3 regions of the Arthrobacter phoenicis genome follow, and region 2 is predicted to be linked to each of the others. Evidence: riboswitches for the same ligand, from Rfam matches in the RefSeq annotation. Region 2 holds a riboswitch; each other region holds the start of a gene.
What was found. A riboswitch is a leader RNA that binds a small molecule or an ion and turns the genes downstream of it on or off. The one in region 2 is predicted to bind thiamine pyrophosphate.

Region 1 (6,447 bases), on a different contig from region 2:
CGTGGACCAGGGCGGCGCAGCGTTCAACGTGGCGCAGGAAGTGGTGGCCGAGGCCCTTGCCCTCGCTGGCGCCCTCGATCAGGCCGGGCACGTCGGCGATGGTGAAGCGGACGTCGCCGGCCTGGACGACGCCGAGGTTCGGGATCAGGGTGGTGAACGGGTAGTCCGCGATCTTGGGCCGCGCGGCGGACATGGCCGCGATCAGGCTGGACTTGCCGGCGGACGGGAAGCCGACCAGGGCGATGTCCGCGATGGACTTCAGTTCCAGGACGATGTCGCTGGATTCGCCCTCGATGCCGAGCAGCGCGAAGCCGGGGGCGCGGCGCTTCTGCGAGGACAGGGCCGCGTTGCCGAGGCCGCCGAGGCCGCCGGCGGCGGCGATGTATTCGGTGCCCTCCCCCACCATGTCGGCCAGGACGGTGCCGTCCTTGCTCTTGACGACGGTGCCTTCGGGGACGGGCAGGACCAGGGTCTCGCCGTTCTTGCCGCCGCGCCAGTCACCCATGCCGGGGCCGCCGTTGGTGGCGTGCCGGTGGGGGGCGTGATGGTAGTCCAGGAGGGTGGTGGTCTGGGGGTCGACGCGGAGGATCACGTCGCCGCCGTTGCCGCCGTTGCCGCCGTCGGGCCCGCCGAGGGGCTTGAACTTCTCACGGTGGACGGAGACACACCCGTGACCGCCGGTACCGCCGGATACGTGCAGTACTACCCGGTCTACAAAGCTGGCCACGTGGATCTCCTCAGTGCTGTTCCCGGTCCGCAAGGTCACGGAATGATTGTAATGCGGTTAAACACCGGTGGAGCGGACCCATTGGCCCGCCCCACCGATTGTGAAACGTAGGTGTTACTCTGCGGCTGCAGCAGCCACGATGTTCACGACGCGACGGCCACGACGGGTGCCGAACTCGACGGCGCCGGGGGTCAGAGCGAACAGGGTGTCGTCGCCGCCACGGCCAACGCCGGCGCCCGGGTGGAAGTGGGTGCCACGCTGGCGGACGATGATCTCGCCGGCGGAAACAACCTGGCCGCCGAAGCGCTTCACGCCGAGGTACTGGGCGTTGGAGTCACGACCGTTGCGAGTGGAGCTCGCGCCTTTTTTATGTGCCATTTGGAATGCCTGCCTTCAAAAAATTCTGGGAAACTGCGGGAACCTGATCAGTAACGGAAAGTTACTTGATACCGGTGATCTTGACCTTGGTCAGTTCCTGACGGTGACCCTGGCGCTTCTTGTAACCGGTCTTGTTCTTGTACTTCTGGATGACGATCTTGGGACCACGGAGGTCTTCCAGGATCTCAGCCGTAACCGTTACCTTAGCCAGGTCCGCTGCGGCGGACGTGACCTTGTCACCGTCCACCAGGAGCAGTGCGGGCAGCTCAAAGGTGCTGCCGGCTCCACCGGGGACGCGGTTCAGGGTAACGAAGTCTCCAACAGAAACCTTCTCTTGGCGGCCGCCTGCGCGGACAATCGCGTACACCACTGGGGAACTCACTTCTCTCGACGTTTATTACTAGATTTGCGTGCGGAACCTGGCCCCGAACTACCGGAGCGGCTCACGCTGTGCCTCAACGCCGGCAGGTTCCCCGGGGGAACCCATGAGCTATCCCGTGGATCATCCGTCCCGCGTGGGGTGGACAGCTCCTCAAGGTCATAACCCAAGTGTTGGCGTAAGCACCGAAGATCAAGACTACGCTAATTTCGCCTTCGGCCGCAAACGAGGCAGGCCCCGGAGAGTCGGGCGTGACCGGTGCCACAGTGCCGTTTTCCAAGGAACCGGACCGGGCGCCGCAGCCGCTTTCGGGAACCGCGCCCCACCACCTTACCGGCAGCGGCTCCCGTTCCGGGTCAGGCGTGCAGCCTCGGCGCGTCGAAGAAGTCCACCTCGAAGCGCACGGAGTGGACGAAGGCCTCGGTCATGGCGCCCCGTTCGGCGGCGGAACCGCGGCGGGCGGCGGCGTCCGTGTAGCGGATCGCCTGCCGGGTCGACGCGGCGAAGGCCTCGTCCGCGTATGTCCGCAGCCAGGCCGCGTAGGGGTGGCCTTCGTCCGCGCCCGCGGCGAGGAACTGCGCGTGCAGCGCGGCGCCCACCTCGGCATAGAGCCAAAAGCAGGGTAGCGCCGCGGCCACGAGGACCCCGTAGCTGCCGGCCAGGGACGCAGCGTGCAGGTGGTCCACGTAGGACTTGGTGACCGGACCCTGCCGCCGCGGGGTGCCCGCACGCCCGGCCAGCCAGCTCCGGTGCAGTTCCGACTCAACCTCCAGGCACTGGGCGGCCGAGCGTGACCAGAACAGCTGCTCTGCCTCCGTCGGGGCAAGCGCTGCGGCGCGGGACAGCACCCGGGAGTAGCCGTTGAGGTAGAGCGCGTCCTGGCCGAGGTAGTAGGCGAACTCATGCTCCGGCAAGGTTCCGTCCGCCAGACCCCGGATGAAGTCCAGGGCATAGATTTCCGTCAGGCCCTCCGCGGCGAGGGGCTCGAGGCCGGTGGCGAAGTCGCCGGGTTCCTTGAGGTGTTCCGTGAACTGTTCCGTGCCGGGCCCGGGCGCCGGTTCCGTGGGCTGGGCGAGGTGGTGGAAGTGGTGGACGGGTCCGTTGCCGGAGCCGACGTCGAGCCGTCCGGCCTCGCGCAGCGCCCCCAGCAGCCAGGGCTTGACGCGGCGCAGCGCGGTTTCCCAGTCCCCGCCGGCGGCGTAGGCCGTGGCAAGGGCCGAGGACAGCGAGCACCCGGTGCCGTGGCTGTTGCGGGTGTCGACCCGCTCCCCCGGCACCACCACGGTTTCGCTGCCGAGCAGTCCGGCGCTGTTGACCAGCGCGTCCGGGCATCCGCCGTCGGCGTCCTCCTCGAGGTGGCCGCCCTTGACCAGGACCGTGGTTCCGGCCAGCGCGGAGAGGCGTTTGCCCTGCTCCAGCGCCTCCGCCCAGCCGGCGGCGACCGGTTCGTCCAGCAGGAGGGCGAGTTCGGCCAGGTTGGGGGTGACCAGGTCGGCGAGCGGCAGCAGGGTGTGCAGCGCCGCCACCGCCGATTCCTGCAGCAGCCGGTCACCGCTGGTGGCGACCATGACGGGGTCCAGGACGACGACGGCGGGCCGGGTGCGTTCCAGCCACGCCCGTACCGCGTCGATGACGCCGGCGTCGCCGAGCATGCCGATCTTCACGGCATCGATGGTGATGTCCTCGGCGATGGCGTCCAGCTGCTCGGTCAGGAAGGCGGCGGGCGGCACGTGCACGGACCGGACGCCGCGGGTGTTCTGGGCGGTCAGGGCCGTGATGGCGGCCATGCCGTAGCCACCCATGGCCGCGATGCTCTTCAGGTCCGCCTGGATTCCGGCACCGCCGGTAGGGTCGGACCCCGCGATGGCGAGGACCCTCGCCACCGGGGCCTGCCCGGTGGCGTCGTCGGCCGTGCCGGCCGACGCATCGGGTCCGGCGGCGTCGTCGGCAGCCTGCTCTGCCGGGAACACCGTCTGCAGGAAGGTGGCGCCGGGGACGGTTGACAGTGCCGCGGGTGCTGCCGCGGGTTGGGTCGAAGACAAGAGACATCCCTTCGCCGGTGCTAACCGGACAGGTTCAACGGGTGTGGATCTCAGCCGGCCCGATGCGCGGCACCCCGTGTCGCGTTCCAGCGTAGCGCCCCTCCCCGGGTTCTCCCGTTCCTGTCCGCCCCTCCGGCCGGTCTCCCCCTTAACCGGCTCTCGGGTACCGCCCGGAGTCGACGCTTCGAAACGTCGAGTCCGGGAGATACCCGCGAGTGGTACGGAGCGGTACCGAGTGGTGCGGCGGCGGAGCGGTTACAGCTCCGAGGCCGGTACGCCGACGCCGAGGATGATCGGGCCGCCGTTGTCCTTGACCACGGGCTTGACCGTTTCCGGTGCCTTGGCCTCGTGGACCGAGCCCTGGCCGGACGCGCTCGAGGCCTGCCGGTGCTGCTCGACGGCGGTCTCGTTGGCCGCCCCCTGGGCACGGCTGGCGCTGCGGTGCCGCCGCGGACGGCGCTGACCGGTGACCGGTTCCGCAGCCGCGGGGGTGCGGGCGGCGACGGGGGCCGCCACCGGTGCGGCCGTCTTCGGAGCCTCCTGCTGCCGGGTGTCCTGCTTGGGAGCCTGCTGCGGGGCGGGTTCCCGGCGCGCTTCGGGCTCGGCCGCGCGGTTGCGGGCGTTCGGCGGCTGGATCCGGGCCGTGCGGGCACGTCCCCGGCCCCGGGTTGCCCGGGACTGGTCAGCAGACCGACCGGCGGCCGGAGCCTCGGCGGGTACCTCAGCCTCCGGGGCAGGGGCTTCCACGGACCGTGCCTCCACAGCCGGCGCTTCCACGGACGGGGCGGCCTCGCGGGCCGCGGTCTCCGTGGTCCCGGACTGGCGGTTCCGCGAGTCCGAGTCGCCCAGGTTGGCGAACGCCTCGGTCAGCAGGTCCAGGGTCAGGGCCGGCTGCGGCGCCTGCTCGGCGTGCTCGACGAAGGGCAGGGCCACCTGCTCGCCGCCGAAGGTCAGCACGGCGGCGGGACGGCCGGCTGCTTCCTCGGTGGAGGCCAGCTCGACGGCGGCGTCAAGGGCCGCCTGCCGGGTCTCGGCGTCGGGCGCTGAGGTGGCGTCGCCGTCGTGCAGGTGGGCCGCGTGGGCCGCCGCCGCGATGTTTGCCAGCGCGGCCCGGGTAGCTTCTGCCTTGGCGTGCCGCTCGGCCTCGGTGGGCTCGTGGTGTCCGGCAGCCGGTGCCTGCTGCTGGACCTCGGTGCCCTGGCCGCCCTTGCCGCGGCGGCGCTTGCGCTCGTTGCGGGCGGCGGGCTGCTGCTCGGTGCGCGGAACGTGGTGTTCCGCGGCGACGGTGTTGGCGCGGCGGTGCTCGACCGGCTCGTCGTGCGTGACGACGCCTCGGCCGGCGCAGGCCTCGCACTGCTCGCCGAAGACTTCCAGCAGGCCGGTGCCCATCCGCTTGCGGGTCATCTGCACCAGGCCCAGCGAGGTAACCTCGGCGACCTGGTGCTTGGTCCGGTCCCGGCCCAGGCACTCCACCATGCGGCGCAGCACGAGGTCGCGGTTGGATTCCAGCACCATGTCGATGAAGTCGATCACGATGATGCCGCCGATGTCGCGGAGGCGCAGCTGGCGGACGACTTCCTCGGCCGCTTCCAGGTTGTTCTTGGTGACGGTTTCCTCGAGGTTGCCGCCGCTGCCGGTGAACTTGCCGGTGTTGACGTCCACCACGGTCATGGCCTCGGTGCGGTCGATCACGAGGGAGCCGCCGGAAGGCAGGAAGACCTTGCGCTCCAGAGCCTTGTGGATCTGCTCATCGATGCGCCAGGCGGAGAAGATGTCCGTGTCCTTGGTCCACTTCTCGAGCCTGCCCACCAGGTCCGGCGCCACGTAAGTGACGTAGGCCTCGATGGTGTCCCAGGCCTCCTCTCCGGAGACGATCAGCTTGGAGAAGTCCTCGTTGAACACGTCGCGGACCACCTTGATGGTCAGGTCAGGTTCGCCATAGAGGAGCTCCGGGGCGAGGATCTTGGTGGACGTGGCCTGGCTTTCGATGCCTTCCCACTGGGCGCGCAGACGGTTGATGTCATGCGTCAGTTCCTCTTCCGAGGCTCCCTCGGCCGCGGTGCGGACGATCACGCCGGCGTCTTCCGGCAAGCGGTCCTTGAGGATGCGCTTGAGGCGGTTGCGTTCGACGTCGGGCAGCTTGCGGGAGATGCCGGTCATGGAGCCGCCGGGCACGTACACGAGGTAGCGGCCGGGCAGGGAGATCTGGCTGGTCAGCCGGGCGCCCTTGTGGCCCACGGGGTCCTTGGTGACCTGGACCAAAACGGAGTCGCCGGACTTGAGCGCGTTCTCGATCCGGCGCTGCTTGCCCTCGAGGTTGACGGCGTCCCAGTTGACCTCGCCGGCGTACAGCACGGCGTTGCGGCCGCGTCCGATGTCGACGAAGGCCGCCTCCATGGAGGGCAGCACGTTCTGGACACGGCCCAGATAGACGTTGCCAATCAGGGAGTCCTGCTGGGTCTTGGACACGAAGTGCTCGGCCAGGACGCCGTCTTCGAGGACGCCGATCTGGATTCTGTCATCGCGCTGGCGCACGATCATCTGCCGGTCAACGGATTCGCGGCGGGCCAGGAACTCCGCCTCGGTGATGACGGTGCGGCGGCGGCCGGTGTCGCGGGACTCGCGGCGGCGCTGCTTCTTCGCCTCCAGCCGGGTGGAGCCCTTAACCGAGGTGACGCGGTTGCTGACGGGCGCGTCGCTGACGGTGCGCGGGGCACGGACCCGGGTGACGGTGTTGGGCGGGTCGTCGTCGCTGCCGCCGGTCAGTTCGAGGTCCTGGTCACCGCGACGGCGCCGACGGCGGCGGCGGGACGTCACGCCGTCCTCCAGTGCGGCTTCGCGGCCCTCCTCGGCGTCCTCGTCGCCAGGCTCGGCGTCGGTGTCGGCCTCGGCGACCCGGCTGCGGCCACGGCGGCCTCGGC
Region 2 (4,539 bases):
AATTATTTGTGAGAACCGCCCCGCCGGGGCGGGGCTTCTCATCACAACGGCGGTTTCCCGCAGAACGGCGCGCTGTTCCGGCGCCTCACGGCAAGCGCCGCCTTTCTCGATTCAAGGCGTTCTTGAAATCCTTCGTTTCTGAGAACGTCGAACGATCGAGGCAGGCTTGAGATTGGGGGGTGAGGTGAGGTAGAGGAGCATCACGATTAAGCGGACGCGGATTGAGCGCGGCCGGGTCCGGTCGGCGGTCAGCCAGACGTACGCGTCGGCCAGTCGTTGCTGGATGGGGCCGGTCCCGGCGGTGAGGGCTTCAACGGCCCTTTCGAACAGGCCTCTTAGTCGGCGGTGTTCAGGTCCGGCCAGGACCGGCCACGAAGGACCGGCCCTGGCCGGACCCGCTCCTAGCTCCTGGGCAGAACCGGTTCGGGCAGGTAGACCTTCCCGCCGGATTCGAGGAATTCGGTGGACTTGGCCTCCATTCCTGCGATGGCTTCCTGTTCGGACATGCCTCCGAACTGGTCGCGGATGTCCTGGGAGAGCCGCATGGAACAGAACTTGGGACCGCACATGGAGCAGAAGTGCGCGGTCTTGGCCGGTTCGGCGGGCAGGGTCTCGTCGTGGAAGGATTCGGCCGTTTCCGGGTCCAGGGAAAGGGCGAACTGATCGCGCCAGCGGAACTCGAACCGTGCCTTGGACAGGGCGTCGTCGCGTTCGTGGGCGCCCGGGTGGCCTTTGGCGAGGTCCGCGGCGTGGGCGGCGATCTTGTAGGTGATCACGCCGGTTTTGACGTCATCTTTGTTCGGCAACCCGAGGTGTTCTTTGGGCGTGACGTAGCAGAGCATCGCGGTGCCGTAGCGGGCGATCTCCGTGGCGCCGATGGCCGAGGTGATGTGGTCGTAGCCGGGGGCAATGTCGGTCACCAGTGGGCCGAGGGTATAGAACGGGGCGCCGTCGCAGAGTTCCTGCTGGCGTTCGACGTTTTCCCGGACCAGGTGGAAGGGGATGTGGCCCGGGCCTTCGACCATGACCTGCACGTCGTACTTCCAGGCGCGCTTGGTCAGCTCCGCCAGGGTGTCTAGTTCGGCAAACTGTGCGGCGTCGTTGGCATCCGCGGTCGCCCCCGGCCGCAGGCCGTCGCCCAGGGAAAAGGCGACGTCGTACTTGGCGAAGATTTCGCACAGTTCATCGAAGTGGGTGTAGAGGAAGTTCTCCTGGTGATGGGCCAGGCACCAACCGGCCATGATGGACCCTCCGCGGGAGACGATCCCGGTCACCCGGTTTGCGGTCAGCGGCACGTAGCGCAGCAGCACGCCGGCGTGGACGGTCATGTAGTCCACGCCCTGCTCGCACTGCTCGATCACGGTGTCCCGGTAGATCTCCCAGGTCAGGTCATTGGCCTCGCCGTTGACCTTCTCCAGCGCCTGATAGATCGGGACCGTGCCGATCGGGACGGGGGAGTTGCGGATGATCCATTCACGGGTGGTGTGGATGTCATCGCCGGTGGAGAGGTCCATCACCGTGTCTGCGCCCCACTGGGCGGCCCACTGCAGTTTGTCCACTTCCTCGGCAATGGAGCTGGTCACGGCCGAGTTGCCGATGTTGGCGTTGATCTTCACCAGGAACGCCTTGCCGATGATCATCGGCTCGGATTCAGGGTGGTTAATGTTGTTCGGAATGATGGCCCGGCCCGCCGCCACCTCACTGCGGACCAGTTCAACGTCGCAGTTCTCCCGCACTGCCACGAACCGCATCTCCTGCGTGATCACGCCCTGGCGGGCGTAGTGCATCTGGGTGACCGTCTTGCCGTTGAGGGCGCGGCGGGGCACCGGCTGCGCGCCCTTCCATTCCGCGGACGCGGCACCCCGGCGCACGGCGGACTTGCCGTCATCGAGCAGGTTCCGTTCCCGTCCGCCGTAGGGCTCGGTGTCGCCCCGGGATTCTATCCATTCGGACCGGAACGGCTCCAGGCCGATTACCGGATCGCTGCCGGGCCCGGCCGTCCGGTACACCGTGAACGGTGGATTCTTCACCCCGTTCGGAGAGTCCTCCAAGGCGATCTCCGTGACAGGGACGCTAATGCCGTGTTCCGGGTCGCGGGCGTACGCGAGCGAATGTGAATTCATGGCGTTCATCAGTGGTTTCCTACTTCCTTCGCCGGCATGACCCGGACAGGTTCAACGGTCGCAGGCTGCATCAGCCCGATCTCAGCCCCTGCATTAGGGCACCCGTGTGGATGAAAAAACCCTAGCACCCCGGCGTGCCCGTTCCGGTTGGATGATGACTGGTGTTCCCCGGAGGGCCTCCATCCTCGGAAGCAGGCCCTCCCAGCGATGGGGATATGACATATCTCCGGCAGCTGAGGCCTCCTGTTCGCAGCTGCCGGGGCTGACGCGCTCCTCGGTCAACCGCCAGCCCGGCCAACGCACAGCACCCGGGAATGGTGCAGACGCCTTCTGCTATTCCGTGCAGTCGACTTCTGAAACTGACATCAACCCTCGTCATAGGAATTAGCTAAAACCGCCAAACCGAGCTGCGAAAAAACCGCCAATCCGAACTAGCAGTCACACAGGAGGAGCGTCGGGATCTGGTCGGGTTTAGAGGTAGCTGCAGATGCGTTCGGGGTCGCAGGCTGCAGGGTCCCCGGCGGCCGCGGCGTCATGAAATTCGGCAACGGTTGCACGCAGTGCCGTGAGTTCTGCGATCCGGGCGTCGAGGTCGCGGAGCTGTTTGGCCAGCAGATCCCGGACGTGTACGCAGGGGCCTGGCCGATGTCCCGGACGGAGAGGATGTCACCGATCTGGGCAAGGGTCAGTCCGGCCGTGCGGCCGCGGCGGATGAATTCCAGCCGGCTGACTGTTTCCTGGGCGTAGTCGCGGTATCCGTTCGGTGCCCTGTCGGCGGCCGGCAATAGGCCGCGGTCCTCGTAGAACCGCAGGGTCTTGGCCGTCATGCCCGCGGCTGCGGCAGTTTCGCCGATAAGCATCATGCACCTCTCGTCCCCGGGGGGTTCCTCCTTGACCTTCCAGTTTAGTGGAAGGTCAACAGGGGGTAGGAACCCGCGGGTGGCGCCCCGGGCCGGGAGAGCGGAGTCAGCCTCTTGACCTTCCCCCTCGGTGGAAGGTGCAGACTGGGGCAGAACCATATACGAGGCACTGTTACGGGTATTTCGGGACGTCGCTGCTGTACGACTTTGGAGGATTCCATGTCTGAACCAACACCTGATTTTGATCTGGCCGTCATCGGATCGGGCGGCGGAGCATTCGCGGCCGCGATCCGGGCGACCAACCTGGGCAAACGCGTCCTGATGATCGAGCGCTCCACCGTCGGCGGCACGTGCGTGAACACCGGCTGCGTGCCGTCCAAGGCACTCCTGGCCGCGGCAGAGGCCAGGCAAGTTGCCCTGGACGGAGCAGGCCGGTTCCCCGGCATCAGCACCTCAGCCGGGCCGGTGGACATGGCCGGGCTGATCGGTGGGAAGCGTTCCCTGGTGGAGACGATGCGTTCGGATAAGTACGTGGACCTGATCGCGGACTATGGCTGGGAGCTGCGCCAGGGCAATGCCGTGTTCACCGGCACCCAGGACGATCCCGTCCTGGAAATCACCGGACAGGACGGGATGCGGGAGTCCGTAAGGGCCGCGCACTATCTGGTGGCCACTGGGTCGGCTCCGTGGGCGCCCCCGATCGAGGGTTTGGCAGACACGGACTACCTGACCGCCACCACCGCGATGGAACTCGAGGAGGTCCCCGACTCCCTGCTCGTGCTCGGCGGCGGGTACGTGGCCCTGGAACAGGCCCAGCTCTTCGCCCGGCTCGGGTCCAAGGTCACCATGCTGGTCCGCTCCCGCCTGGCCTCGGCCGAGGAACCCGAAGCCTCCCGCGCCCTGATGGGCGTCTTCGCCGACGAGGGCATCCGCGTCGTCCGCCGGGCGGCCGTGTCCTCCGTACGTACGGATCCGGCCACCCGCGGGATCGTTGCGACCGCGGCCGCCTCCGGCGGCCAGGAGGAATTCCGGGCCGCCAGGCTGCTCGTCGCCACGGGAAGGCGCCCGGTCACGGACGGCCTGAACCTGTCCGCGGTCGGCGTGAAAACCGGGGACGGCGGCGAGATCTTGGTCAACAGCCGGCTGGCCAGCACCAATCCCAGGATATTGGCCGCCGGAGACGTGACCGGACACCGCGAATTCGTCTACGTCGCAGCATCCCACGGCTCCCTGGTGGTGGAGAACGCCTTCAACAACGCCGGCCGCGAGGTCGACTACCGGCACCTGCCCCGGGTCACCTTCACCAGCCCGGCCCTGGCCGCGGTCGGGATGACCGACAAGGAAGCCAACGAGGCCGGTATCCGGTGCGAATGCCGGGTCCTGCCCCTGGAGTACGTGCCCCGGGCCCTGGTGAACAGGGACACCCGCGGCTTCATCAAGATCGTCGCGGACGCGGACACCGGGCGGATTGTGGGAATCACCGCCGTCGCGAAGGACGCCGGTGACCTCGCCGCCGCCGGGGTCTACATCCTGGAAGCCGGGATGACCGTGGAGCA
Region 3 (6,447 bases), on a different contig from region 2:
CCGGGGAAGTCGCGGCGGACAACGCCCGGGAGGCGCGGCGGCTCCGGCTGCAGGCCCCGGCTTGGGAGGCTCCGCTGCACATTGTCCCGGGCGTCCCCACCCTGGTCCTCACCGGCGGCTGGGAACCGCTGTATGAGGAGATCGCCGGCTACCTGGTGGAGACCGGCGCCCGGCACCGAACCGCCCCGGGCGGGCACCGGCCGCAGGACTCACCGGAGGGGGACCGGGCGATCCGCTCCTTCATCGCCGACGTCGTCCGCAGCCGGCACGCCCGCGCCTCCTAACCTCGCGCCTTCTAGTCCCGGGCCCCCTAGTCCCGGCCAGCCCCCACACCCGGATCCGGCAGGTAGACCTTGCCGCCGGAGGCGAGGAACTCCTCGCTCTTCTCCCGCATGCCCGCGTCGGCCCGGGCCGCCTGCGCCTCGGCGGAACCAAACTCATTCCGGATGTCCTGGCTGATCCGCATCGAGCAGAACTTCGGCCCGCACATGGAACAGAAGTGCGCCGTCTTGGCCGGCTCGGCGGGCAGCGTCTCGTCGTGGAAGGCCTCGGCGGTGACCGGGTCCAGGGACAGGGCGAACTGGTCCCGCCAGCGGAACTGGAAGCGGGCCTTGGACAGGGCGTCGTCCCGCTCGTGCGCGCCGGGGTGGCCCTTCGCAAGGTCAGCGGCGTGGGCGGCGATCTTGTAGGTGATCACGCCGGTCTTCACGTCGTCCCGGTTCGGCAGGCCCAGGTGTTCCTTGGGTGTGACGTAGCAGAGCATGGCCGTCCCGTACCGGGCGATCTCGGTGGCGCCGATGGCGGAGGTGATGTGGTCGTAGCCGGGCGCGATGTCGGTCACCAGCGGTCCCAGGGTGTAGAACGGCGCCCCCTTGCACAGCTCCTGCTGGCGTTCGACGTTTTCCCGGACAAGATGGAACGGGACATGGCCAGGGCCCTCCACCATCACCTGGACGTCGAATTCCCAGGCCCGCTGCGTGAGCTCGGCAAGGGTGTCCAGTTCGGCGAACTGAGCGGCGTCGTTGGCGTCCGCCGTCGATCCCGGCCGCAGCCCGTCACCGAGGGAAAAGGCGACGTCGTAGCGGGCGAAGATGTCGCGGAGCTCGTCGAAGTGGGTGTACAGGAAGTTCTCCCGGTGGTGTGCCAGGCACCAGCCGGCCATGATGGAGCCGCCGCGGGACACGATCCCGGTGACCCGGTTGGCGGTCAACGGCACATACCGGAGCGGCACCCCTGCGTGGATGGTCATGTAGTCCACGCCCTGCTCGCACTGCTCGATCACGGTGTCCCGGAAGATTTCCCAGGTTAGCGCGTTCGCCTCGCCGTTGACCTTCTCCAGGGCCTGGTAGATCGGGACGGTGCCGATCGGGACCGGGGAGTTGCGGATGATCCACTCGCGGGTGGTGTGGATGTCGTCGCCGGTGGAGAGATCCATGACGGTGTCGGCGCCCCACTGGGTGGCCCACTGGAGCTTGTCCACCTCCTCCTCGATGGAGCTGGTGACCGCCGAGTTACCGATATTGGCGTTGATCTTCACCAGGAAGGCCTTTCCGATGATCATCGGTTCGGACTCGGGGTGGTTGATATTCGCCGGGATGATGGCCCGGCCGGCGGCGAGTTCGCTGCGGACCAGTTCGACGTCGCAGTTCTCGCGCAGGGCGACGAAACGCATCTCGGGGGTCGCTACGCCCTGCCGCGCGTAATGCATCTGGGTGACGGTCCGGCCGGGGAGGGCCCGGCGCGGTGCCGGGGGAGCGTTGCGCCACTCCGCCGAGGCGGCCCCGCGGCGGACCGCGGACTTGCCGTCGTCGAGGAGGCTGCGTTCCCGTCCCGAGTAGGGCTCGGTGTCCCCGCGTCCGGCAATCCAGTCGGCCCGAAGGGGCGGCAGGCCCGCCACCGGGTCGCTGCCCGGCCCCGCCGTGCGGTAGGCCCGGAACGGGGGATTCGGGGTGCCGCCGGGGGAGGGTTCCAGGGCGATGTCGGTCACCGGGACCCGCAGGCCGTCGCCTTCGATGTAGGCCAGCGTGTGCGACGCGAGGGCAGGGCTGTGCTGGGAATTTGTGGTGCTCAAGGGTTACTCACTTCCTTCGCCGGCATTACCCGGACAGGTTCAACGGTCGCAGGCTGCCTCAGCCCGATCTCAGCCCCTGCAAGGGCTCCCGTGTGGTCGTAGACGAAGCTATCACAGGGCCCCGATCGCGGCTCCAAGGTTCCGTCTCCCGCGATTAGGCTGGGACTCATGAGCGGCATCATCGAATTCACCGGGCCCGTCCTCACCTCCGTGAACCGGGAGCGGCGCGGCCTGTGGTCTGTGGACGGGGTGCTGACCTTCGACCGTCCGGAGGCGGCCCCGGACCAAGTCATCGACGGGTGGGTAATCCCGGGATTGGTCGACGCCCACTGCCACATCGGGCTCGGGCCCGGCGGTGACGTCGACGCCGGCGTCGCCGAAGCGCAGGCGCGCACGGACCGTGACGCCGGGACCCTGCTGGTCCGCGACGCCGGGGCGGTGCATGACACGCGCTGGATCCAGCAGCGGCGGGACCTGCCCCGGATCATCCGTGCGGGCCGGCACATCGCCCGGAGCCGTCGCTACCTGCGCGGCCTCGCCGTCGAGGTTGAACCCGGTGACCTGGTCGAGGAGGTCCGGAAGCAGGCGCGGGCGGGGGACGGCTGGGTCAAGCTCGTGGGGGACTGGATCGACCGCGACGCCGGGGACCTTGCCGCAAGCTTCCCCGCCCGCACCGTCAGGGACGCCGTCAGCGCCGCGCACGACGAGGGCGCCCGGGTCACCGCGCACTGCTTCGCCGAGGACACCCTCGATGACATGCTCGACGCAGGCATTGACTGCATTGAACACGCGACCGGGCTGCTGCCCCGCCATCTTCCGCGTTTCGTCGACCAGGGCGTGCCGATTGTCCCCACCCTGATCAACATCGCCACCTTCCCGGACATCGCCGCGCAGGCCGAGCCCAAGTTCCCGCGCTACGCCGCCCACATGCGCGCGCTCTGGGAACGCCGGGCCGAGCGGGTCCTCGAGGCCTATGAGGCCGGGGTGGCCATCTACGCGGGCACCGACGCCGGGAGCGTCATTGCCCACGGGCGGATCGTCGACGAACTGGAGGCGCTGCAGGCGGCCGGACTGGGCCCGGCCGCTGCCCTTGACGCCGGCGCCTGGTCCTCCCGGGCCTGGCTGGGCGCCGCCGGAATCGCCGAGGGTGCCCCCGCCGACGTCCTGGCCTGCGCCGCTGACCCGCGGCGGGATCTCTCCGCGTTGCGGAACCTGCGCGCCGTCATCCTCCGCGGGGACGTCATCGGCGCGGCATCCGCGGAATAAATTGAAGCTTCAAGTAATTTTATCTGGTGAGAGCCGCCGAATGACGGCAAACCCCCCCAACACCGGAGTGATGCAATGACCACCAGCGCCGCCACCCAGGATCTCTTGCCGGCCGACCTCTCGATGGGCACCGTGATGCTCAAGGTCGGCGACCTGGCAATGATGACCGACTACTACCAGCGCGCCCTCGGCCTGGAGGTGGTGGCCGAGCAGGACGGCGGCCTCTACCTCGGACGCGGCCGCACGCCGCTGGTGCACATCGCCCCGGCCCCGGGACTGAACCTCCCCTCCCGGGGCGAGGCCGGGCTCTTCCACACCGCCCTCCTGTTCGAGGACCAGGCGGCGCTGGCCGCCACCGTCGCCACCGCCGCCCAGTACGATCCCCGGTTCTTCACCGGCAGCGCGGACCATCTGGTCAGCGAGGCCTTCTACTTCAGCGACCCGGAGGGTAACGGGATCGAGCTGTACTGGGACCGGCCGCGCGACGAATGGTCGTGGGACGGGGCGAATGTTGTCATGGACAGCCTGGCCCTGCCGCCGCAGCGCTACCTGGAGCAGCACCTGACCGAGGCGTCGCTCGCCGGCCAGCGCGAAACCGGCGCCGGCGTCGGGCACGTGCACCTCCAGGTCGGCGACGTGCAGTCGGCGCACGACTTCTACGTCGGGACCCTGGGCTTCGAAAAGACCGCAGGCTGGCACGGCCAGGCCCTCTTCGTCTCGGCGGGCGGGTACCACCACCACATGGCCATGAACGTCTGGAACAGCCGCGGCGCCGGCCCCCGGCGCGACACGCTGGGCCTGGGCGAGGTGCTGATCGAGGTGCCCTCCGGGGATGACGTCGGCGCCCTCGCAGACCGGTTGAAGGTCGCCGGCGTCGCGTCCCACCACACCGGCGCCGAGCTCCGGTTCGATGACCCCTGGCGCAACCGGATCCGGGTCGCCGTCCGCTGACCGGCCTCCGGGCCGCCAGCCGATAGGCTGGGAGCACGCCACACGCCGCGGCCCCCGCGCCGCCCGAAATCCAAGGATGAGCCCCGTGGGATTTACCGAAGTCTTCGTCGCCACCCATGACGCCGCGCTCAAGCGGGCCGCCGCACTCGCCGGGGGCGCCCCCGCCGGTCCGGACGCCGTCCGGATCGAAGGCATCAGCGACTACGAGATCGAACGGCTGGGCGACCTCGCCGGCACCGCCGTCCACGCCGCCGGCGCCGACTATGAACTCGCGATGGTCGACGTCTCCAGCGACGCACTGCTCGGCGTGCCCGCCGCCATGGTCCGAACCCTCGCCGAGCTGCTCAGCTACGAGACCGACGAGGGCGAGAGCGTCTTGGCCGATGTCGCCGGGCAGTGGGCGGCCGAGGAGGACATGCCCTTCGGTGCCGCCGAGGCCCTGGGCCACACCCGCCGGATCGCGGAGCTCGCCTCCGCCGTCGACCCCGCAGCCCGCACCGAACTGTACGTTTGGACAGCCTGAGCCCGACGACGGCGCCACCCGCGGCGGCCCGCCGCGGGTGTCAAGTCGAAATCGGCGCGGTGATCTGGCACAATGATCAGGTACTTGATCTGCGTGGCCCCTCTCTCCGCGTCTGGATCTTGTCCTTTTAGAACCCCCTAGTATGGCCCGCCCCACGGGTGCAGAACGCCGGGTTCGACCCCGTTTCAGAAACAGGAGTGACCACAAAAGTGGCCGTTAAGATTCGCCTTAAGCGCTTCGGCAAGATGCGCGCCCCGTACTACCGCATCGTCGTCATGGACTCACGCTCCAAGCGTGACGGCCGTGCCATCGAGGAGATCGGCAAGTACCACCCGACCGAAGAGCCCTCGTACATGGAGGTCGACTCGGACCGCGCCCAGTACTGGCTCGGCGTCGGCGCTCAGCCGTCCGAGCAGGTTGCCGCGATCCTGAAGATCACCGGTGACTGGCAGAAGTTCAAGGGTCTGCCCGGCCAGGAAGGCACCTTGAAGACCAAAGCTGCCAAGGAAGGCTTCGTAGCCCCGGAGAAGGGTTCCGTCATCATTCCGGAAGCCATCACCAAGAAGGCCAAGAAGGACGACGCAGCCGAGGCCCCGGCCGACGCCGAAGCAGAGACCACCGAGGCTGAGTAACTTGCTGGCAGACGCGCTCGAACACCTGGTCCGCGGGATTGTAGACAGCCCCGAGGACGTCAAGGTCAGTGCCAAGAACAACCGCCGGGGGGACACCCTTGAGGTGCGCGTTCACCAGGACGACCTTGGCCGGGTGATTGGCCGCCAGGGCCGGACCGCACGCGCACTGCGCACTGTGGTCGCGGCGCTGGCAGACGGTGAGCCGGTGCGGGTCGACGTCGTCGACACCGACCGCCGCCGGTAGCGCAGCCAGCACACGCTTGATCTCTGTCCGGCCCCTCCACCAGCATTGGTGGAGGGGCCGGACTGTTTTGCGCACACTGCGCCCCCACAACGACCCATCCTTCCCATCCCCGAACAAGAGGACAGCATGCAGCTTCAGGTGGCACGAATCGGCAAACCCCACGGCATCCGCGGCAAGGTCACCGTCCAGGTGCTGACCGACGCCCCCGGTGACCGGTTCGTCCCGGGCACCCAGTTCGTCGTGGAGCCCGCGTCCGCCGGGCCGCTCACGGTCGAGAGCGCCCGCTGGAACAAGGACATCCTGCTGCTGGCATTCGAGGAGGTGGAGACCCGCAACGACGCGGAGGCCCTGCGCGGCGCCAAGCTCTTCATCGAAACCGAGGAACTCGACGAGGACGACGACGAGGGCTGGTACGAGCACGAACTCATCGGCCTGGACGTCCGGGTGGGTGACGAGGTGGTGGGCACGGTCTCCGCGCTGCACACCATGCCCGTCCAGGACCTGCTCGTGGTCAAGGACCGCGCCGGCAAGGAAATCCTGATCCCGTTCGTGGAGCAGATCGTCCCCGAGGTCAACGTCGCCGAAAAGTACGTGCTCGTCACCCCGCCGGCGGGCCTATTCGAGGTCAACACGGACACCGCCGCGACCCCCGACGACGGCGACTCCGCCGCCGAGAGCGCCGCCGAGGGTGCAGACGGGGATCGCGCCTAAGATGCGGATCGACGTCGTCAGTATTTTCCCCGAGTACCTCGCCCCGCTG

Region 1: linked by a shared signal. The riboswitch ahead of ABC337_RS15725 (bifunctional hydroxymethylpyrimidine kinase/phosphomethylpyrimidine kinase) and the one ahead of thiC (phosphomethylpyrimidine synthase ThiC) in region 2 are both predicted to bind thiamine pyrophosphate.
Region 3: linked by a shared signal. The riboswitch ahead of thiC (phosphomethylpyrimidine synthase ThiC) and the one ahead of thiC (phosphomethylpyrimidine synthase ThiC) in region 2 are both predicted to bind thiamine pyrophosphate.

Annotation. Positions count from the first base shown of each region.
Region 1 covers NZ_JBDFMK010000001.1:3,320,387-3,326,833, reverse strand. The annotation lists gene obgE (GTPase ObgE) at 1-727, opposite strand, end outside; gene rpmA (50S ribosomal protein L27) at 842-1,105, opposite strand; gene rplU (50S ribosomal protein L21) at 1,167-1,475, opposite strand; gene ABC337_RS15725 (bifunctional hydroxymethylpyrimidine kinase/phosphomethylpyrimidine kinase) at 1,841-3,367, opposite strand; TPP riboswitch at 3,516-3,613, opposite strand; gene ABC337_RS15720 (Rne/Rng family ribonuclease) at 3,782-6,447, opposite strand, start outside.
Region 2 covers NZ_JBDFMK010000005.1:7,382-11,920, forward strand. The annotation lists gene thiC (phosphomethylpyrimidine synthase ThiC) at 402-2,132, opposite strand; TPP riboswitch at 2,130-2,239, opposite strand; partial or broken gene ABC337_RS18480 (heavy metal-responsive transcriptional regulator) at 2,595-2,983, opposite strand; gene merA (mercury(II) reductase) at 3,203-4,539, shown strand, end outside.
Region 3 covers NZ_JBDFMK010000001.1:3,190,582-3,197,028, forward strand. The annotation lists gene ABC337_RS14950 (alpha/beta fold hydrolase) at 1-284, shown strand, start outside; gene thiC (phosphomethylpyrimidine synthase ThiC) at 311-2,071, opposite strand; TPP riboswitch at 2,066-2,173, opposite strand; gene ABC337_RS14960 (amidohydrolase family protein) at 2,240-3,337, shown strand; gene ABC337_RS14965 (VOC family protein) at 3,413-4,288, shown strand; gene ABC337_RS14970 (hypothetical protein) at 4,374-4,811, shown strand; gene rpsP (30S ribosomal protein S16) at 5,021-5,443, shown strand; gene ABC337_RS14980 (RNA-binding protein) at 5,445-5,687, shown strand; gene rimM (ribosome maturation factor RimM) at 5,814-6,398, shown strand; gene trmD (tRNA (guanosine(37)-N1)-methyltransferase TrmD) at 6,400-6,447, shown strand, end outside.